4 regions of the Serratia sp. MMO-28 genome follow, and region 3 is predicted to be linked to each of the others. Evidence: predicted binding sites of a transcription regulator. Region 3 holds the regulator's gene; each other region holds the start of a gene.
The links. The regulator Fur, encoded in region 3, represses iron uptake genes when iron is present. The targets are predictions, from matches to a motif close to ATAATAATGAGAACNACTATCAA.

Region 1 (5,664 bases), on a different contig from region 3:
TACGGGCTGATTCAGAACCTGACGCCGGATGCGTTTCTTGGCCGTATCAACGGGCTGTGGACCGCCCAGAACGTGGTCGGTGATGCGCTTGGGGCACTGCTGTTGGGCACCATGGGAGTGTTTATGCTGCCGGAAATGACCTCAACCAGCTTTGGCTTTGGCGCTGTGCTGCTGGCGGTGGTGTTGGCATTTGCCATGCGCGGTTTGCGCCAGGTGGGCAGTGGCGGGCTGCAACCCGCCACTGAAGCTACTGAGAAATAAATAATTGCTCAAGACGTGCCAGCAGGTTGCTGGCGCTGTAGTAATCCAGGCGGAATGTGTCGTTGCCCAGCGCATAAACCCGCTGGTTTTCTACCGCGGGCAGATGCGCCAGAAAGCGGTTGCTCATCAGCCGCTGCGCGTCGGTTTCGTCATTGGCAAACAGCAGCAGGGTCTGGCCATTCAGGCCCTGTGCCAGATTTTCTCCCCCTAGCTGAACAATGTCTTTGCGCACTCCCTGACTGGTGCTGGCGTTGAGCTTCGGCGGCAGCGTCGCCAGGGTAAAACCTAACTGTTGCAGCAGTTGCCCCTGCGAAGAATCGGCGGTCCACAGGTTGGCGTTTTTGCCATCGCTGCGTAACACCAACGCCGATGTGGGCTGCGGGGGCAACGTCATCCGCTGTTTTAGCGCCTGTTCCCGTGCGGCAAACTCAGCCACCACTTTCTCAGCCTGGGCCTCATGCCCGGTTGCCTGGCCGAGTATCTGCGCCAGTTCCTGCCAGCTCTTGTCGTCGTAATTCACCACCAGTACCGGGGCGATGGCCGATAACTGATCGTACAACCGTAGTGCGGAATCGGCACCGGTAGCAGACATCACAATCAGGTCTGGGGCTTCAGCGGCTATCGCTTCGGCATTGGCCTCACCAATGTATAACCGCTTCACACCGCGCTGGGCGGCGATCTCACCCCACTGATGGAAGAAGCCCTGCCGATCCGACAGCCGGTTGTTTGGGCTGGTGGCTCCGCTGGCGATCACCGGGGCATCAATGGCCAACAGGGTGCCGGTGACGGTGACGCTGGTGGAAACAATCCGCAGCGGTGGGTGGCTGAGGGTCACCACGCCGTGTGGGGTGGTAAGGCTGCGTGGCCATTCTGCTGTGGTGGATGCCTGAGCTATGCCCAGCGCCAACAAGCCGAACAGCGCCAGACCGAATCGCAAGGTAGGTATCATTGTCGGAATCTCGGGTTAAATGTTAATGGTTATCATTTTAATGAATGAAATCAAAAAGTGTATACGCCGATTTTGATGGAAAGGGCTTTTACATTTATTGACATGGCAAATTCGGAAAGGTATTTTACCGCAAAGTAATACAAATGATAATCATTATTATATTGGTTGTTGTTTCCAGATAGAGGAAGTGCCAATGGTGTTAGCCGTTAAGGGTACCGAACAAGAGGAGCTGCAAAGCAGGGACCGTGCGCCACAGTCAGCTACCGTTTCCCCAACCACAGGTTTCTTTTTTACTTCTCCTTATCGTAGCTTGAGCACGCAAGGATGCTTCGCCAAGATCACGCAACCGGCCGCCGATGGTGACAACCTGCAAGGTGCCTTCCAGCAGAGGGTACAGCAGGCGTTTGCCCAAGCCCGGCAGGCAGGAGTAACCAACCCGGTGCTGTGCGGTGCCATTCCTTTCGATACCCGTCAGCCCTCCGCGTTATTTATCCCGCAGCAAACCCAATGGTTTGAACGCGAAGCCTTTATGGCCAGCGTGAAGCCAACGCTGGCCGCGTTGCCGACGATCGTCCGTCAGAGTGAATTGCCGAAGCAGACGCAGTTTATGCAAATGGTCGCCGATGCGGTGCAGGTGACCGGCGGTGAACAATTAGAGAAGGTAGTGCTTTCCCGCCTGTTGGACATTGAAACCAGCACGCAGATAGATCCGCACGCGCTGATGATGCGCATCATTGCCCAGAATCCACAGGGCTTCCATTTCCATGTGCCGCTCAACGAAGGGGCATTGGTCGGAGCCAGCCCTGAGCTGCTGCTGCGTAAGTGTGGCAGCCAGTTCCATTCAAATCCGCTGGCAGGATCGGCGCGGCGTGAAGCCGATCCTCAGCAGGATCGTCAAGCCGGTGAACGGCTGTTGGTGTCGAGCAAAGATCGCCATGAACACCAGATTGTCACCGCCGGTATGCGCCAGGTTTTGCATGGCCGCTGCCGCCATCTGCATATCCCTGCGGTTCCTGAACTGCTGAGTACCCCCACGCTGTGGCACCTTTCGACGCCGATCGACGGCGAAGTGGCGGATCGGGCAGAAAACGTGCTGTCGCTGGCCTGTTTGCTGCACCCGACGCCTGCACTCTGCGGCACGCCGATGCTGGCTGCGCGCGAACTGATCGCACAGTTGGAGCCTTTTGAACGTGGGCTGTTTGGCGGCATCGTTGGCTGGTGCGATGCCGAAGGGAACGGCGAATGGGTGGTTACCATCCGTTGCGGCACCGTCAAGGCTAATCAGGTACGTCTGTTTGCCGGTGCGGGCATTGTGCCGGATTCATCACCGCAGGCCGAGTGGCATGAAACTGGCACCAAGCTCAGCACCATGCTGCGCGCTTTTGGCCTTCAAGGATAAACACCCTATGAGTATTGCTTTTACCCCCTGGCCCGAGGATTTCGCGCGCCGCTACCGTGAACGTGGCTACTGGATCGATAAGCCGCTGACCGCGATCTTAACCCGGCAGGCAGACAATGACGCCGTCGCCTTGATTGACGCACAACGCAGCCTGAGTTACCGCGAACTGGAGCAGCTTTCCGATCGCCTGGCCGCCGCGCTGTTGCGCCGGGGAGTGCAGGCGGGTGATACCGCGCTGGTGCAGCTTGGTAACGTGGTGGAATTCTATGTGGTGTTCTTTGCCCTGCTGAAGATCGGCGTGGTGCCGGTGAATGCATTGTTCAGCCATCAACGCAGTGAATTGAACGCCTATGCCAGCCAAATTAAACCTGCGCTGCTGATCGCCGATCGGCAACATAGCCTGTTTGCGCAGGACGATTTTCTGATGACGTTTAAGCAACAGCATCCTTCATTGCGCGTGGTGGGGTTGCGCAATCAGCCAGCAGGGGAGCACGCCCTGGCCGCCTGGCTGGAAGAGGATGGCAGCGGTTTTACCCCCACCCCGACGGCTGCCGATCGGGTGGCGTTTTTCCAGCTTTCGGGGGGGAGTACCGGCACGCCGAAGCTGATCCCTCGCACCCATAACGACTACTACTACAGCATTCGCCGCAGCGTGGAGATCTGCCGCTTCGATCCTGCGACCCGTTACCTGTGCGCGTTGCCAGTGGCACACAATTACCCGATGAGTTCTCCGGGGGTTCTTGGCGTGCTGTATGCGGCCGGGCTGGTGGTGTTCGCTGCCGATCCCGCCGCTGCGCAGTGTTTCAGGCTGATCGAGCAGCATCAGATCACCGTCACCGCGCTGGTGCCGCCTGCCGTCACGTTATGGCTACAGGCGATTGAAGAGTGGGGCAGCAACCACCAGTTAGCCAGCCTGCAACTGTTGCAGGTGGGCGGTGCCAAGCTGGGGGAAACCCTGGCGACGCGTATTCGCACGGAGATCGGCTGCCAGTTGCAACAGGTATTCGGCATGGCCGAAGGGCTGGTGAACTACACCCTGCTTGACGACGATGACCAACATATTCTTACCACCCAGGGTACGCCAATGTGCCCGGATGATGAGCTGTGGGTGGCGGATGAGCAAGGCAACCCGTTGCCGGTGGGGGAAACTGGTCGCCTGATGACGCGTGGCCCCTATACCTTCCGGGGTTATTACCAGAGCCCAGAGCACAACGCGGAAGCCTTTGACGAGAACGGTTTCTACTGTTCGGGCGACTTGATCAGCCTAACGGCAGACGGCTATGTGCAGGTTCAGGGGCGGCAGAAAGACCAGATTAACCGCGGTGGTGAAAAGATTGCCGCCGAAGAGATTGAAAACCTGTTGCTGCGCCATGCGGAAGTGGTTAATGCCGCGCTGGTTTCGATGCCGGATACGCTGATGGGGGAGAAAAGCTGCGCCTTTATTGTGGCGCACCGCGCCGTAAAACCGGTGGCGCTGCGCCGCCATCTGCGTGAGCAGGGCGTGGCAGAGTTCAAATTGCCCGATCGCTTTATTCAGGTGGAGTCGCTGCCGTTAACCCCGGTCGGCAAGGTCGATAAACAATATCTGCGTCAACATTTAACTCAGGCTCAGGGAGAATAAACCATGGCCATTCCTAAACTTAACGATTACGCGCTGCCAACGCCGAGTGAATTGCCCGTCAACAAGGTGAGCTGGGCCTTTGAGCCGCCGCGTGCCGCATTGTTGATCCACGATATGCAGCAGTATTTCCTCAACTTCTGGGGCGAGGACAGCCCGCTGATTAAGCAGGTGATAGAGAATATCGCCAAGCTGCGCCGCTACTGCAAAGAACAGGGTATCCCGGTGTTTTATACCGCACAGCCTAATCAGCAGAGTGATGAAGATCGGGCGCTGTTGAACGATATGTGGGGGCCGGGCCTGAACAAACACCCCGAGCAGCAGGCGGTGGTTAGCGCATTGGCGCCGGATGCTGACGATACCGTGCTGGTGAAATGGCGTTACAGCGCCTTTCATCGCTCACCGTTGCAGGAGATTTTGCAGGAAAGTGGGCGCGACCAACTGATTATCTGCGGGGTCTATGCCCATATCGGCTGTATGACCACCGCCATCGACGCGTTTATGCGCAATATCAAGCCATTCATGGTTGCCGATGGTTTGGCGGATTTTTCACAGGATGAACACCTGATGGCGCTGCGCTATACCGCCGGGCGCTGTGGCCGTGTGGTGATGAGCGGCGATCTGCTGCCGGGCACGATCAGTATTGATGCCCTACGCCAACAGATCATTCCATTGCTCGATGAAGACAGCGAAGACATCGGCAATGATGAAAACCTGATTGATTATGGCCTTGATTCGGTGCGCATCATGGAGTTAGCGACCCGTTGGCGCAAGATCCGTGAAGATATCGATTTTATCGCGTTGGCAAAATCCCCCACCATCGACAGCTGGTGGGCGCTGCTTTCCGAGGGGAAATCCTGATGAATCATGGGCACGATTTTACCGGCAAGCGGGTGTGGGTGACCGGTGCCGGTGCGGGGATTGGTTATCAAACCGCGCTGGCGTTCGTGCAGTGCGGTGCCGAGGTGATTGGCTTCGATTTACGTTTTGATGGTCAGGATTATCCGTTCCACACCGAGGTGCTGGATATTGCCGACGGTGAGGCCGTCGATCGCGTTTGTCGGCGGTTATTGGCGGCACAGCCAGAGCTGGATGTGCTGGTGAATGGGGCGGGGATCTTGCGCATGGGCTTGGCCGATGAAACCAGCAGCGCCGACTGGCTGGCCTGCATGGCGGTGAATGCGGGCGGGGCGTTCAATATGTTCCGCCAGACGTTGCCGGTATTCCGCTGCCAGCGGCGCGGGGCGATCGTCAGTGTGGCGTCTAATGCTGCCCACGTGCCGCGCGTCGGCATGGCGGCTTACTGTGCTTCTAAAGCCGCTCTGCGCAGCCTGTGTCACACGGTGGGGTTAGAGATGGCGCCCTACGGGGTGCGCTGTAACCTGGTTTCCCCAGGATCCACCAATACGCCCATGCAGCGCGGCATGTGGCAGGACG
Region 2 (5,664 bases), on a different contig from region 3:
ACGGATTCATCAGCAAAGGTAAGGATGTCGAAGAGTTGCTCTTTGCTGTGCAGCATGTGTTAAAAGGCTACCTGTTCTTTTCCGCAGAGGTATTAAGCAATGTGTCGGACATGGCAGCCTCCGGTAAGAGTTGCGGGGTTGCACATTCGCTGACTGCCCGTGAAATCAGTGTCCTGCGGTATTTGGTAAAAGGTTATAAAAATAAAGAGATAGCCGAGCAGCTTTTTATCAGTGAAAAAACAGTGAGTACTTACAAAACCCGCATTATGGCAAAGCTTGGCGTAAAATCGGTGATAGACATGCTAAGCTATGTGGAAAGAAATGAACTGCTGTGAATAGTCACTCAGGGTGAACGTTTGAGAGTGAGTTAATATTTATGGCTAAGTTTAATAATTGTGTATTTTTCTTATTTTATTGATTTAAAATAGTGGTTTTCTTATAGGCTTTTTTTTTGTTTTCTTATGTTATTTGCGTTTTCTCTTTATTAATATATCTGTAGGGGGATAAATAGAGATTATCAATGGGATTGATATGAAAATAACATCGAATAGGGCCATTAATGTTTTGATCGTCACTCAATGCGTATTCACTCGTCTGGCGTTGGGCAGCATGTTGAGCAATATGCAATTATCATCTGGAAAGAAAATCAACGTAGTTTCTGATGACTTTTTTGAGAAAAGTCGCCTTTTTATAGACTTTATCATCTGTGCTGACGATCTGTTTAATGAGATAAGTTTGCAAAGTATTTTAAAAATCAAAGAGGCAATACGCTATGCCAGTTTCTCCAGCAGAATGATTTTTTTAACTTCACCTCATCACTTTGCACTCGGCTATTTTATTTCAGGCTTGTGCAGAAAAGAGGGGTATTGTGCTGCAATTGACCAAACGGTAGCGAATATGACGACGGATTTAAGAAAAATTCTTACTTCTAGGGATATTTTCAGTGATTCTCCGTCATGCACCCTGATTCTGACACCGAGAGAAAGAGAAATTATTATCGGATTGATTAAACAGCGGAAACCCGCTTACTTATCTAAGAAATACTCAGTTAATCAGAAAACCATCAGCGCTCACAAAGTGAATGCGCTGCGTAAGTTGAACGTCGGTCACCTGAACAGCATTGTTAACCTGAATGCGCTGACGTGAGGATTGTTGTGGCTGGCCCCTTCCCTGAATCAGGAAGGAGCAGCGTTTATATACCCTCCATACTTCAAGTTGCTTGGGTGTTGGCTGCGTTACTCGGCCCATATTGGGCCTCGCCCCTTCGGGGCCGCTGCAAGCAGCGTTCAAATCTGCTTGCGCAGATTTGTCACTCACCCTAGTCACTGACTTGAGTAAGCTCCTAGGGATTCATTCAGTTGCCGCCTAGAAGCAACTCGAATTATTTTGGGTATACACCCATTGCCGCTTAGAATCGGCTATTCACGCTCATAAAATAGGTACGACCTGGTTCGTTATAGGTTGCTGCACCTGCGCCATACATATAGGCTCCGGTGGTAGCATTCCCCGTAGTCTGGGCATTACCGGCACGGAACTGGCGTTTATCCAGCAGATTGTCGATACCCGTAGTGATGCTGATATTCTTGCTGAAGGCGTAGGTGCCGCTCAGGCCAAAGATGGCGTAAGGGCTGACTTCGCGCTTCTCGCTGCCGCTAACCGCTTCACCCTTATAGTTGTATTTCTTCGGCTTCTGACGACCATACCAGGTCATGGTGCTCTGCATCGACAGATCCTGCGTGGCCTGCCAGCTCAACGTTGAGTTGATGGTGAATTCCGGAATGATCGACAGATAATCCCCCGTAGTTTTATTCTTGTTCTCAATCATATAGGTTGCATTGTTGTTCCAGGCGACGGTTTCGCTGACCGGCACATTCAGCGTCCCTTCCAGGCCCTGGATCACCGCTTTTGGCACGTTCTCCCAGCGGTAAATATCGGTTTTACCATTGGTAGTAGTGCCGGTTGGCGTATAGCCAGCCTCGATCTTGTTGCGGTAGTCGTTACGGAAGTAGGTGACACCTGCCAGCCAGCCTTCCTGATGGAACTCCAGCCCGACCTCTTTATTGACGCTGTTCTCCGCCTTCAGATCGTCATTACCGATCAGATAACAGGCTCCGGCGCTGGCCGCACAGCCTTGGCCACGGCTGTACAGGATGTAGTTGCCGTTGTTCTGGAACAGGTTAGGTGCCTTGTAGGCACGGGCGATGCCCATTTTCAGGGTAAAGTTATCGCCCAACTCCTGCGACAGGTTGAGTGAGGGGCTCCAGTTATCACCGGCTTCGGAATGGTGATCGAAGCGTAAGCCCGGCGTCAGCATGGTGCTGTCGGTCACTTCGGCGTTGTTCTCGGCAAACAGAGAGAAGATGTTGGCGGAGGAGTAAGGGTCACGGTTAGTGGTATTCACCCCAGGAATGCTGCCACCTTCCGCCAGCGACTGGCTGGTAGAAGAGGGGTCTTTCATCCTCTGCTGGTTCCATTCGGTTCCCAGAGTGGCGGTTTGCGGCACCCACATCTCGAATGGAATGCTGATTTCACTGTGTGCCAGGAGGTCATCCAGCCGGGTGGTATTGAAGCTGTCGCTGGAGAAAATGCCTTCGGTTCCCCCGGCCAACCCTTCGGCCAAGCGGGTATTGCGGGTGCGCTCAAACTGCAGGTAGTTGGTGGTGCTGACGCCGCTGTCCCAGGCACCGCGATAATTGAGTGCATAGGTGGTGCGGTAAATCCGGTTGGTTTCTTTACCGTAGTTGCTCTGGACCAGCGCGTTGGTATTGGTGTTCTGGGTATCGCCGGCGTACAGGTTGCCCTGGCGCCCGTAGGCGTATTGGAATTCCAGCGATTGCAGGCGTGCGAACTCCCAGTGCAGCAGGGCATCGATATTTTTGTCGATCACCCCTTCACGGCCTGCGGGCAGGGTGTTGGCATAGCTGCCGGTGCGTTCCGACTGATGCCCTTGGTTGATATCCCAGGCGTCGGCCTGCGTTTTGCTGTAACCGCCAAACAGCCGGAAGCTCAGTTGATCGCTCAGCGGGCCTGAAAGGCTGAAGCTAGTGCGCTTGGTGGCGCCTTCTTGCTTATGCTGCGGCAGGTTGAAATAGCCGTTCAGCGTGCCGTGCAGCTCTTTGCTGGTTTGCTTGGTGATGATGTTGATCACGCCACCGGCTGCGCCGTTGCCATAGCGGGCGGCTGCCGGGCCGCGCAGCACTTCAATGCGTTCGATCATATCCGGCGGCACCCAGGCGGTATCGCCACGGGTGTCACGCTCGCCGCGCCAGCCTTGGCGCACCGCGTTGCGGCTGCTGGCGGGCATCCCGTCGATCAGGATCAGCGTGTTTTCCGGCCCCATACCGCGGATATCGATCTGGCGGTTGTTACCGCGCTGGCCGCTGGTGGAGTTTCCGGTGAGGTTGACCCCTGGCATGGTACGGATCAGTTCACTGATATCACGTGCGGGTGGGCGTCTTCTGATTTCTTCGGCGGTAATGGTGGATACGCCGGGAGCCTGCAGATTCTGTTTGGCTGCGGTGACCACAATGGTGTCTTCAGCCGCGCTTTCTTGGTCGCTTTCTTCTGGCTGTGCCAATGCAGACGTGCCTAATCCTAACCCGATGAGTGTGGCTAAAGAGTAACGTGATAACGTGCGATTCATGTTGAAATTCCTACCTGGCTACCCTCTTTGCTCTGCGGCAGAAGGGCTGGTTGTCGTTTTATGGTGTTGGTCAAAGTCACAACGGAACCCGGCAGAGGGTTTCCGTTCAATGGGTTGGCATCCATCCCTGTTGAAGAATGCCGGTACGACTTACGAACTTTTACACACTATTGCAAATGAAAATAATTATCAATAGTATTCAACTTACCGTTTGTTTTGGCATGACAGGCTATGCCAGCTACACAGTGAGTGGGTGTTTTGAAAACTGAACAACAGCCAGAAAGCAGTAGGTTACTCGCGAGTAAACATGCAGGAAGCCACGGTTGGTGGCTAGACATCGCGCGGCGCGGCACACCCTTGGTAGAACCGCTGGAAAGTGGGCGTTGGAAAGTCACGTTTCTCTGGCGCGATCCGCAAGGATGTGAGTTTACCTCGGCCTATCGGCGCGTCTGGATCCATATCAACTGCCTCACCGATCATCATCAGCCTGCGCCGCCGCAGAGCCTGCAGCGGCTCTGTGGATCAGACGTCTGGTATTGGCAGTTGGAACTGAATGCCGACTGGCGCGGCAGCTACTGCTTTATTCCTTGTATGGACGATTGCCCGCTCCCGCAGTGCGACGACGATGCCCATGCCAACATGCACCGCGTTCGCCACTGGTGGCAGCGGGTGTTTGCCAATGCCAGCGCGGATCTGCTCAACCCTTACCGCGCCTGGGCCGATGCCAGCGGGCACTTTCTCTCTGGTTTGCATATGCCGCAGGCGCCGCAACAGCCAGCCTGGCGTGATTTTGATCGCTACGCCATTGCCAGCGGGCGCTGCACGCCAGCCCCTCCAGCCAAACTGCAACGGCATACCTGGCACAGCCAGCGGCTGGGCACCTCGCGCCACGTCTGGGTGTATTCCACCGGTGAAAGCCAGCCCGCTACCCGGCCACTGGCTATTTTGCTGGACGGCCAGTTCTGGGCGCAGCAGATGCCGGTTTGGGATCCGCTGATGCAATTGACCCGCACGGGCAAGCTGCCAGAAGCGGTATATCTGCTGATTGATGTGATTGACCAAAAACACCGCGCGCAGGAACTGACCTGCAACGATGAATTCTGGCTGGCGGTGCAGGAAGAATTGTTGCCGCAGGTGGCCTGTTGGGCAGCGCACAGCACGGAAGCCGCTAACACGGTGGTTGCCGGGCAAAGTTTTGGCGGGTTGTCATCGCTGTATGCGGGGCTGCGCTGGCCCGAGCGCTTTGGTGCGGCGATCAGCCAGTCCGGCTCTTTCTGGTGGCCACGGCGCGATATGTTGCAGTTGCCTACGCAGCCTGACGATGCCTGCTGGCTGATGCGCCAACTGGAACAACAACGGTTGGGGACGCACGGCAAGCTGCGGGTATTTATGGAGGCTGGAGTGCATGAAAAGCTGATCCACCAGGTGAGCGATCGCATGGCCGATCTGCTGCGCTCTGCCGGGCATCGGGTGCAATACCGGGTGGTGGAAGGCGGGCACGACGCGCTGTGCTGGCGCGGTGGCCTGCTTGATGGCTTACAGGCGCACTGGGCGACACCGGCAACCCTTGCAGCTTCCGAACCGGCCAGCGCCCTGCACGCATAAGGAACTCATGATGGAAACCCTGAACCCTTTCGATGATGAAAACCAGCGTTGCCTTATTTTGTGCAACGAGCAGCAGCAATACAGCCTGTGGCCGGATTTCAGCGCCGTCCCGGCGGGGTGGGCCCGCGTTTTTGGCCCGGCATCCCGTGGGCAATGCGTCAGTTGGCTGGAACAACATTGGCAAGACATGCGGCCCGCATCACAGCGTAAGGCGTGATGACCGACAACAGGAGTGAATACGGTGTCAGAAACCTCTCTTTTACCCGGCGAACAACAGGTGATGGTTGAACTGCCGTTGGTTGCCGCGCAGCCCGGAATTTGGGTTGCCGATCACCTTTCACCGCACGGCAATGCCTATGCGGTGGCGCATTACATTGAACTGAACGGCCCGCTAGAGAAAGATAAACTGCTGCAGG
Region 3 (5,664 bases):
CTTACCGCGCTGGTATGCCACTTCGGGCGATGCCAAGCCTAAGATCCTGGCGAATACCGATACCGAAGATGTACACCAGTTTGTTGCGCCATTTACCGGTGACCAGTGGAAACGCACCAAGGATGACCATAATATTCTGATGGTGCCTGAAAGCCGCTTCACCAAGAACCAGGATCTGAAAGTGCTGCCAGCGGCGGCATTGCGCGGCCAGATCATCCCTACGCCGATGGAGGTTAACGTTCATAAACAGGATGTTGATCTGAGCAAAGGCGTGGCGCTGGACCTGAGCGCTTTGACCAAACCGGCGGCAGATGCGGCAACCCAGCGTTTTGAACTGCTGGGTGTGGCAAACCATGCTGGTGGTTATCCGATCAGAACCGACATTCAGCCGGCTGCATTTAAAGGCGATCTGGCCGTTTCTGGCGCTTACCAACTGAAGATTGGTGAGAAAGGGGCGGTGGTTACCGGTTTCGATCAGGCTGGGGTGTTCTATGGCCTGCAATCTATCCTGTCGCTGATCCCGTCTGATGGCAGCAAGAAGATCGCGACGTTGGATGCTAAAGACGCACCACGCTTCCAGTACCGCGGCATCTTCCTGGACGTTGCGCGTAACTTCCACCATAAAGATGCGGTGCTGCGCCTGCTGGATCAGATGGCGGCCTATAAGCTGAACAAATTCCACTTCCACCTGACGGACGATGAAGGCTGGCGTATTGAGATCCCAGGCTTGCCGGAACTGACCGCGGTGGGGGGGCAGCGCTGCCACGATCTGAGCGAAACCACCTGTCTGCTACCGCAATACGGCTCAGGCCCAGAACCGCACGGTGGGTTCTTCTCCCGTCAGGATTATATCGACATCGTTAAATATGCTCAGGCACGCCAGATTGAAGTGATCCCTGAGATCGACATGCCTGCGCACGCCCGTGCAGCGATTGTTTCCATGGAAGCGCGCTACAAGAAACTGCTGGCTGAAGGCAAAGAGAAAGAGGCGAATGAGTTCCGTCTGGTGGATCCGACCGATACCTCTAATACCACCTCGGTGCAGTATTTTAACCGCCAGAGCTACCTGAACCCGTGCCTGGACTCATCCAAGAACTTTGTAGATAAGGTGATTGGCGAAGTTGCCCAGATGCACAAAGAAGCCGGTCAGCCGCTGCAAACCTGGCATTTTGGTGGGGATGAAGCGAAAAACATCCGCTTAGGTGCCGGTTATACCGACGTGAAGAAGCCGGAAGCGGGCAAGGGCATTCTTGATCTGAGCAAAGAAGACAAACCATGGGCCAAGTCTCAGGTTTGTCAGGCGATCGTTAAAGAAGGCAAAGTGGAAGATATGGAACACTTGCCAAGCTACTTCGGCCTGGAGGTCAGCCAACTGGTGAAAGCGCACGGCATTGACAGAATGCAGGCGTGGCAGGATGGCCTGAAAGATGCCAAAGATTCAAAAGCCTTCGCCACCAAGAATGTTGCGGTGAACTTCTGGGATACCCTGTACTGGGGCGGTTTCGACTCGGCTAACGACTGGGCGAACAAAGGCTATGACGTGGTGATCTCTAACCCGGACTATGTCTATATGGACTTCCCGTATGAAGTGACCCCAGACGAGCATGGTTACTACTGGGGCACGCGTTTCAGCGATGAGCAGAAGATCTTCAGCTTTGCGCCAAACAACCTGCCGCAAAATGCTGAAACTTCGGTTGACCGAGATGGCAACCACTTCAGCGCCAAGAGCGACAAACCGTGGCCGGGTGCCTATGGTCTCTCCGCCCAGCTGTGGAGTGAGGTTGTGCGTACCGATCCGCAAATGGAGTACATGATCTTCCCACGCGCGCTGTCTGTCGCAGAACGTGCCTGGCACCGTGCGAGTTGGGAGCAGGATTATAAAGCGGGTCGCGAGTATAAAGGCGGCGAAACCCATCAGGTTGATACCAAAACCTTGGAGAAAGATTGGCTGCGTTTTGCCAACCTGATCGGGCAACGCGAACTGGCCAAGCTGGATAAAGGCGGCGTGAGCTACCGTCTGCCAGTCCCAGGGGCACGCATTGTCGATGGTAAGCTGGAGGCCAACATCGCCCTGCCAGGCCTGGGGATTGAATATTCTACCGACGGTGGCAAACAGTGGCAGCGTTACGACGATCGCGCACGCCCGGCCGTAGCGGATGATGTTCAAGTTCGTGCTATCAGCCCAGACGGTAAGCGCTTCAGCCGTGCTGAGCCAGTAAAAGCCTAAGCTAAAAAATAGCCCATCTGCGTGTCGGCGGATGGGCTGCAAATGTGTCCTGTGTCTGAAAGAAGTGTTGCAAGAGAGTTATGTTTAGCCGTTGTTTTCCCCGGCAGGTCCGGGGATTTTTTTGCCTGTAAATTACGGGCATAAAAAAACCGCCGTTTCGCGGGCGGTTCCTCAATTCTGGTCAGTAGAGCTATCTTTTGTCGTGCAGCGTATCGTTCTCGCGGCAGTCACCCACTTCACAATGGCCATACAGATACAGACTGTGATTGGTGAGTTTGATGCCGTGCTGCTTGGCGATATCACGTTGACGCGCTTCGATAGATTCATCGCTGAATTCGATCACTTTGCCGCAATCCAGGCAAATCAGGTGATCATGGTGATGCTGTTGGGTGAGTTCGAACACGGATTTCCCGCCTTCAAAATTGTGACGCGTCACAATGCCCGCATCATCAAATTGGTTCAGCACGCGGTAAACCGTTGCCAAGCCGATTTCTTCACCCATATCTATCAGTTTTTTGTACAGATCTTCCGCACTGACGTGATGGCATGCCGGATCTTGCAAGACTTCCAGGATTTTGAGTCGCGGAAGCGTGACTTTTAAGCCGGCCTTCTTCAATGCGTTATTGTTGTCAGTCATGCGGATTCAGTCCTGTTACTATGCTAATCAAGTTGAGGCGTTTTCGCCTATGGCATCGGTCGGCACAAAAAGAGTTAATTGCGTCTCATTATAGAACCGCTTGCCCTAAATAGAAACCGTCGGTTGTTAACAAAGGTATATCTGCACTGTTGCATAGAGTACATGCAACGTCTTGATGGATGGGATAAACCGATACTTCAGTCTACCGTGATGGTGCGGGAAGTTACAGACTTGTAGCTTCTATTGCTCTAATACGTGATGCCGATGGCAGCCCTGCAGCCAATACTATGCGCTTTGCAGGGCTTTGTGCAATATCTGGAGGGCTTAGCCGACGATATCGGCCAGGCTCAGTTCTTCACTGATTTGTTTGACCCAGGCATCTACGCGGTCATTGGTCAGTTCTGGCTGACGATCTTCGTCAATCGCCAGGCCGACGAAGTGATCGTCATCTGCCAAGCCTTTAGAGGCTTCGAAGTGGTAGCCTTTTGTTGGCCAGTGGCCGACGATCGCGGCACCACGTGGTTCAATGATGTCACGGATGGTACCCATCGCATCGCAGAAATATTCTGCATAGTCTTCTTGGTCACCACAACCAAACAGGGCGACTAACTTACCGTTGAAGTCGATGTCTTCCAGCGTTGGGAAAAAATCATCCCAGTCACACTGTGCTTCACCGTAGTACCAGGTTGGGATGCCGAGCAGCAGGATGTCGAAAGCTTCCAGATCTTCTTTGCTGCTTTTGGCGATGTCGCGGATCTCAGCGACCTCTTTGCCAAACTTTTGCTGAAGATTTTTCTGGATCATCTTGGCAATGTTTTCGGTATTGCCAGTATCGCTGCCAAAGAAAATGCCTACATGAGCCATAGTACAGATAACCTTTTAATTCAATGAGATACCTGGAGTCTGCCGGTTGCTTACCTGCAACAACGAACTCTTTGGGGATCGTATTACGTAAGATCAAGGCAAGAGTTCAACCTGGGGACTCTCTCTTGCCAGTAAATGTCTATCATGCCAGAAATCTGCTCTGGGGTTTTATCGCATTTATGCGATGCCTGGGGAATGACTGCAAGCGGTGTTGATCTGGCGTCATCCTTAACGCCGCGCCGCGCGTGCGGCTGCCAAGATCATTGTTCTGGTTGTTCTTCCGCCAGTTTTGCCAGCAGCATTTGTTCAATCAATTCGCTGCGGCTGATGTTGCGCTGGTCCGCCAGCCTGTTCAGAGCATCCACGGCGTCTGCGTTGATTTTCAGCTCCACGCGCCGCAATCCACGCACTTTGTCACGCCGTAGCTGATTGCGCTTATTGATTCTAAGCTGCTCATCACGGGAAAGCGGGTTGGTTTTCGGGCGCCCTGGACGGCGTTCATCTGCGAACAGATCCAGCGTCGTGCGATCCGTTTGTTCTTTTGCCATTGTTGCGGACTACTGCAAGGGAGTTTGTATCCAAAAGCGCGTTTGCGCTTCAAGACGCTTCAGTTAACACCATTCGGGCTAATAAACCCTAACCCAAATTTACCCCCAGCCAAGCACAGATTTGCTCGTTGGACAGGGTGGCAAAATTATATCCCACAGGATTTCAGGCCATATGCAGCCCACGAGGTTGCAGCCTGAAAGGCGTCGGAAATAGCGCGCCATATTACCCCAGCAGATGGAGCAACGACAATGCCTAACTTAGCCAGAAACGTGCTAACTCATTCTCTTTAGCACGTTTTTTCACCATTTTGACTCAGACATCATCCAGGAAGCGATGGATAGCCCGCAACACGGCGTCCGGTTTTTCCGCATGCACCCAATGGCCGGTGCCCGCAACGACGTAAGCCCGGGCCTGAGGGAATTGACGGGCAATGCTTTCGCGGTATTGATCCTGCACATAAGGCGAAAGCCCACCGCGGATAAAAAGCGTTGGATGTGGCCAGGCAGGCACCTCTTGCCAGCCGATAATGCTTTCGTATTGTGCGATCAGGACTGGCAGGTTGAAGCGCCAAGTTCCGGCATTGAAAGACTTCAACAGGAACTGGATTACGCCTTCTTCGTCCAGATATTCGCGCATGAGCTGTGCTGCCGCTTGCCGCTGGGTAATACCGGCAGCGGTGACCGCCTGCAGAGCGGTAAAAATCTTGTCGTGGCGGCGCACGTCATACGCTACCGGGGCGATATCGATGACGATCAGCTGTGCAATGCGCTCCGGCGCTATCGCGGTCAGCGCCATAGCGGCCTTGCCCCCCATGGAGTGGCCGATAACGATGGCCTTATCCACCTGCAGGTCGTCCAGCAGCGTCAGCAGATCTTGCGCCATTGCCGGGTAAGTCATCTCTTCAGCACGCGGCGAAAGGCCATGATTGCGCAGATCGACTTTGATGACCCGATGCTGTTGATTCAGATCGCGAGCCAGTACGCCAAGGTTATCCAGATTGCCGAACATGCCGTGGATCAACACCACCGGTAGCGTGGGAGCGTTAGAAGCTAAAAGTTGATAATGTAGTTTCATGGTGAGTTCGTGACTTAAAGACATCCCGCTAGAATATCATGATTAGGCAGAGCTCGGCCCGCCTGATGAATGTCATGGTGATCTTGCAAGCCGCACGTTGTTGAGGCTAATCATCGATTTTGTTCAGGGGAAAGCCACTGTGAAAGCAATGCATGCAGCTGCGAGGGTTCCAAGGGCTTGGATAACACCAGGTAGCCTTCTTTTTCCGCTTGTTGCAATATCTCCGAATTAAACTCGCCGCTGACCATGGCGCCACAGGCCTGTGGGAAGCGGTGGAGTAACTCCTGCAAAATATCGAACCCACTCTCACCCG
Region 4 (5,664 bases), on a different contig from region 3:
GTGCGTTTTGCGCTGCCGAATAACCCCGCTCCGCTGGCACAAGGGTATGCCACCTGGGGCGATGACTCCGGCCACCAGAGCGGCAGTATTACCGATGGCAGCTTTGCCATGGATGATGAGGCACTGGCCAACTACGGCGGTGACACCCTCAAAAAAACCCATGACGTCGCGTTACTGCTGCTGCAACAGCGTTATCAGAAAATGCCACAACATAGTTATTTTCTCGGCACCTCAACCGGCGGGCGCGATGCGCTGGGCTATATCCAGCGCTGGCCGCTCGACTATGATGGCGTGATTGCCAATGAACCGGCGCTGAATTACACCGGCACTCGCCTGTCGAACGTGGCGGTGGGCCGGGCTCTGTACCTCAATGGGGGCGCGGGCTGGCTGAACATCAACAAAACCCTGCTGGTACAGCAGGCGGCAATGGAGGCCTGCGATCGGCTGGACGGCGCCGCAGACAATGTGATCAGCAATGTGGAAGGGTGCCGCGCGACGAACACCCAGGTGCTGGCCAATCTGCGTTGCCCAGGAGGAGGTGACAGCGGTGATACCTGTCTCTCCGATGCCCAGATCGCCACCGTTAAGGTGATCGAGTCCCCTTTAAAGCTGAACTATCCGTTGGCCAACGGCGTAAGCGTTGCCGGAGGGTATAATCTGTTGGAGGGCGCGCTGGTTGCCGGCCCCTTTACCACCCGCAATCTGGGGACGCGCCCGGTTCCCGCCAACCCCGCCGCCAAAGCGGATGCCAATATGTATGTGACCGGCGATCAGTGGGTCAAATATTTCGTTACCCGCGAGCCCACGTTCGATGCTCTGACCTTTAACCCGGCCAATCCGGGTGCCTATACGCAGCGGGTACAGCAGGTTTCTGCAATCACCGATGCCACCAACCCCGACATTTCCGAGTTTCTGGGCCATCAGCATCGCCTGATTCTGCTGCATGGGCTGGCTGACGAAGTGATTAGCCCAAACTCCACCATTGCCTGGTATCAGGCAATGACGGATAACGTCGGGCAAGACGCCGTCAACCAGGGAGTGCGCTTTTATACCGTGCCCGGTATGGGGCACGGCACCGGCAGCTTTCTGCCCGCCTGGAATTCATTAACGGCACTGGAAAACTGGGTCGAGCGCGGCGTGGCACCGGGTAACCGTTGGGTGATGGATACCAATGCACAAACCTATGGGCGGACCCGGCCGCTGTGCCAATATCCTTCCTGGCCGAAATACCAGGGAACCGGTAGCCTGGATGCCGCCATCAACTACAGCTGTACCGACAGCGGTAACGTCGTTCCACAGGCTTGCGCCCATCTGCCTACCACCACCACAACCTATAAAGGCGGGGATACCTTTGGTGAAGAGCTGACCGTGCAGTTCGATCCTGCCACCATGAACTACAGCATCACCGTTGATGCCAGCCTGCAACGCCCGGCGGGTACGCTGCGCAGCGGGACTCTGCAGGCCCATAGTGGCTGTACCTTCAGCAGTGACGAGAACGGTGCCCAGTTTACCTTCACTGGCGGGGGCGTATTGGCAGGGGGGATAGCAAAAGTATCAGGAGCAGAATTTTTACCGCTGGTCGCCTTCCAGAACATCAGCAGCGATTACAAGGCGGTGGCGGATATTTACAATGCCAGCGGTATTCAGCACAGCGTCAGCAACGACAGCGCCACACCGTTGAGCGGGTCAGCACGGCTGCGTTCATCCGCTGCCACCTGGCAAACCTGCCAAGACCCCAACACACAGGGTTTTATCACTTATGATGCAAACTGTACGCTCAGCAGCAAAGGCTACATCGCCTGGAACAGCGATCGTAATGCCTTTGACTATTTTGTCGGCGGTACTCCCGATAAAAACAATGGCACGCTAAGCGGTTCGCTGATTAGCGGTATGGTCAACGGCAAACCGGTTCCGTTGGTTCTGACCCGTTCGGCCACGGCCTACGGTATGGTTTTTTATGCGCCACAGCCTTCCGCTTTGCCGTTGGCGGCCGGTGCGGCGGATGGCAACTATCATGTCAGCAGCAGCGATGGCAGCCAGTTTGATACCGAATTAAGCGGCACCACGGTTTTTCAGGCTAACAGCTATGGCGTGCTGACCTACAACCAGCCGGTGTTGGGCGTGATAACGGCAGCGGGAGCCATCAGCGGCAGCTACACCACCAACGGCGGCATTCTGTCGATAGTGACAGACGATAGCTTTGGTTTTGGGCTGTTGTATTAACAGACGAACGTGAAGCGACGGTCAGGTAACATGCTGGTTTATGATGTTACCTGCCTTGTTAGCGTGCTGCGCCTTCCATCCCCACCAGCCCCACTTTCAGATAGCCGGATTTACGCAGCATATCCATCACGCTCATCAGCGTTTCATAATCGACGGTCTTATCCGCCTGGAAGAAAATGGGGGTTTCTTTGTTCGCTTGCGTGCGTTGATCCAGCACAGATGTCAGTTGCTCGGCCGTTACCGGATCATCGCCAACATACAGTTGTTTGTCGGCCTTTACCGACAGAAACACCGGCTTTTCCGGGCGCGGCTGCGGCTTGGCGGTCGACGCGGGCAGATCGACACGAATATCCACCGTGGCCAACGGCGCAGCCACCATAAAGATGATCAACAGCACCAGCATGACATCGATAAACGGCGTCACGTTGATGTCATGCAGTTCACCGCTGTCGTCCAGATCTTCATTTAAGCGCATCGCCATACGTCACCCCACCCGCAGTTGGTGCTGGTGCTGCGCGCGTTTAGCCTCGATCGTGGCCGCCAGATCCAGATCGCGCCCCAGCAGCAATAACACCTGCGCGGCCATATCCCCCACTTCGGCACGATGGCCGCCGATCACCCGGGCAAAAATGTTGTAAATCACCACCGCTGGAATTGCCGCCACCAGGCCGAGTGCGGTTGCCAGCAGCGCTTCGGCGATCCCCGGAGCCACCACCGCCAGATTGGTGGTTTGCGATTGGGCGATACCGATAAAGCTGTTCATGATGCCCCAGACGGTGCCAAACAGGCCGACGAAGGGTGAAATCGCGCCGATGGTGGCCAGAAAGCCGTTGCCACGCCCCAGTTGGCGTCCGTAAGCCGCTACGCGGCGTTCCAGGCGAAAACCGGTGCGTTCTTTAATGCCGTTGTTGTCGTTGGACGCTGCCGACAGATCCAATTCGTTCTGCGCATCATTCAACAGCTGCGCACTGATGCTTTCTGCAGAGAAGTTTTGCGCCAGCTCGGTGGCGTCGTCCAACGAGCGCACGTCGGCCAGCGCCTGTTGTTCACGGCGCAGACGGCGTTTGGAACGCATCAGTTCGCTGCCTTTGGCAAACAGAATGGTCCAGGTAACAACCGAAGCCAGCACCAGGCCGATCATCACGGCTTTGACTACCACGTCCGCATGCTGGTACATCCCCCAAACGGAAAGATCCATGCCGCGGGTTTCTGGCGGTTGGATCGCCGGTGCCGGGTTCAGCGGCATCAGCCCAGTTTCAGCTGGCATCGCTGCTGCCGCCACGCTTTCACTGATTGCCGGTGCATTGGCCGGAGCCGCCTGCGCTGCACCAGCCAGCCCCGCCAGCAATACCAGTGACACGATCGCCCTGCGCCCCAGCGCACACCATTGCCCACAGGCTTCTCGATTCATCATTCTGACAGCCGTTTTCACGCTGTGCCTCCACCCATCTCAACAGTTACGGAAGAATTCAGCCTGCGATCATATCAAATCAAGCCGTAATTGATAGTGGTTATCATTACTATTTGATTGCGAGACTTGCCATATATCAAACAGCCTGTGTGTTAGCTGCACACACAGCGATCGTCACCATTTCTTTTCATGGCGGTTAAAACGTCTGGATGGCTATTAAGCACCATGCTAACGTAAGTGCTATCGCAGGGGAGCAAGGCAAAGGGAAACCCAACATGACGTCAAAAAATATCGAAACCGCGCTGATCGCGGCCGGGCGCAGCAAGCGTTACACGCAAGGCTCGGTCAATCCGGTCACCCAACGCGCATCTTCACTGGTGTTTGAATCGGTGGCGGCCAAAAAGCACGCCACCGCCAAACGCGCACAGGGTGAGCTGTTTTACGGGCGCCGTGGCACGCTCACCCACTTTGCCTTTCAGGACGCCATGACCGAACTGGAAGGCGGCGCAGGCTGTGTGCTCTACCCCTGTGGCGCTGCAGCGGTAGCCAATGCCATTCTGTCTTTCGTTGGCGCGAGCGATCATCTGCTGGTGACCGGTTCCGCCTATGAACCGACGCAGGACTTCTGCACCCATATCCTTGGCCGTATGAATGTGGCCACCACCTATTTCGATCCGCTGATCGGTAGCGGGATCGCCGATCTGATCCAGAGCAACACCAAGGTGGTGTTCCTCGAGTCTCCCGGTTCCATCACCATGGAGGTGCAGGATATACCGGCCATCGTCAACGCCATTCGCGTTGTGAACCCGGAGATCGTCATTATGATCGACAATACCTGGGCGGCCGGCGTGCTGTTCAAGGCGCTGGAGTTTGATATCGATATTTCGATTCAGGCCGGTACCAAATACATCATCGGTCATTCCGACTACATGCTCGGCACCGCGGTGGCCAATGCCCGCTGCTGGGATCGGTTGCGTGAATACTCTTACCTGATGGGCCAAATGGTCGACGCCGACACCGCCTATATGGCCAGCCGCGGTTTGCGCACTCTAGGCGTGCGCTTGAAACAGCATGAGCAGAGCAGCATCGCGGTGGCACAGTGGCTGGCGCAGCGGCCCGAAGTGGCGGTGGTCAATCACCCGGCGTTGCCAAGCTGTAAAGGCCATGAGTTCTATCGCCGTGACTTCAGCGGCTGCAACGGCCTGTTCTCCTTTGTGCTGAAGCAGCGGCTGAGCGATCGGCAACTGGCCGATTATCTCGACAACTTCAGCCACTTCAGCATGGCCTATTCCTGGGGCGGTTATGAGTCGTTGATCCTAGCCAATCAGCCAGAAGAGCTGGCCGCCATTCGCCCTGCGGGTGGCGTTGATTTCTCCGGTACGCTGGTGCGCGTACACATCGGGCTGGAAAACGTGCAGGATCTGATCGACGATCTGGCCGCCGGTTTTAGGCGTATCGCCTAAAAAAATGACCGAGCGGCAAATCTGCCGCTCTTTTTTTACACGTTTTATCCTTCGTAGCACATTTCTACACTCTGTTTAATGTCCACTTAAGCTAATAGCGTTACACTCAGCACACAATTGAGCATGATTAAAAGCACGGTAGCCCGCAAAGAATTAGATTAGGCTCCGCAGGACAAAAAATGGATGTATTAAGAGAGATTGTTCACGCGCTTTGGACGCACGATTTTGCTGCCCTTGCCGAACCCGGCGTGATTTGGGTAGTTTACCTGGTACTTTTCACCACCCTGTTTCTGGAAAACGGCTTACTGCCCGCGTCTTTCCTGCCGGGGGACAGCCTGTTGCTCTTGGCCGGAGCACTGATCGCCAAAGGGGTAATGGGGTTTCTCCCCGCGTTGATTATCCTGACCGTCGCCGCCAGCCTGGGTTGCTGGCTGAGTTATCTGCAAGGGCGATGGCTGGGGCATACCTCGCTGGTGAAAGGCTGGCTGCTCCAGCTCCCGGTCCAATACCACCAGCGCGCGCACATGCTGTTTAACCGCCACGGCCTGATGGCGCTGCTGATTGGCC

Region 1: WG891_RS03750 (isochorismate synthase) is a predicted target of Fur. The motif match lies at 1,348-1,370, and genes of this name have one in related genera.
Region 2: fes (enterochelin esterase) is a predicted target of Fur. The motif match lies at 3,820-3,842, and genes of this name have one in related genera.
Region 4: exbB (tol-pal system-associated acyl-CoA thioesterase) is a predicted target of Fur. The motif match lies at 3,725-3,747, and genes of this name have one in related genera.

Annotation. Positions count from the first base shown of each region.
Region 1 is NZ_JBBCVB010000003.1:132,593-138,256, reverse strand. Features, by position in the region: gene entS (enterobactin transporter EntS) at 1-261, shown strand, start outside; gene fepB (Fe2+-enterobactin ABC transporter substrate-binding protein) at 248-1,210, opposite strand; gene WG891_RS03750 (isochorismate synthase) at 1,404-2,609, shown strand; gene WG891_RS03745 ((2,3-dihydroxybenzoyl)adenylate synthase) at 2,617-4,230, shown strand; gene WG891_RS03740 (isochorismatase) at 4,234-5,088, shown strand; gene dhbA (2,3-dihydro-2,3-dihydroxybenzoate dehydrogenase) at 5,088-5,664, shown strand, end outside.
Region 2 is NZ_JBBCVB010000003.1:146,081-151,744, reverse strand. Features, by position in the region: gene WG891_RS03805 (response regulator transcription factor) at 1-335, shown strand, start outside; gene WG891_RS03800 (LuxR C-terminal-related transcriptional regulator) at 532-1,146, shown strand; gene WG891_RS03795 (TonB-dependent siderophore receptor) at 1,409-3,643, opposite strand; gene fes (enterochelin esterase) at 3,902-5,248, shown strand; gene WG891_RS03785 (MbtH family protein) at 5,259-5,465, shown strand; gene WG891_RS03780 (enterobactin synthase subunit F) at 5,529-5,664, shown strand, end outside.
Region 3 is NZ_JBBCVB010000007.1:74,037-79,700, forward strand. Features, by position in the region: gene WG891_RS08070 (beta-N-acetylhexosaminidase) at 1-2,227, shown strand, start outside; gene fur (ferric iron uptake transcriptional regulator) at 2,418-2,864, opposite strand; gene fldA (flavodoxin FldA) at 3,189-3,728, opposite strand; gene ybfE (LexA regulated protein) at 3,989-4,276, opposite strand; gene ybfF (esterase) at 4,590-5,351, opposite strand; gene WG891_RS08095 (hybrid sensor histidine kinase/response regulator) at 5,462-5,664, opposite strand, start outside.
Region 4 is NZ_JBBCVB010000041.1:6,342-12,005, reverse strand. Features, by position in the region: gene WG891_RS24520 (tannase/feruloyl esterase family alpha/beta hydrolase) at 1-2,223, shown strand, start outside; gene exbD (TonB system transport protein ExbD) at 2,282-2,704, opposite strand; gene exbB (tol-pal system-associated acyl-CoA thioesterase) at 2,708-3,637, opposite strand; gene metC (cystathionine beta-lyase) at 3,910-5,097, shown strand; gene WG891_RS24500 (DedA family protein) at 5,277-5,664, shown strand, end outside.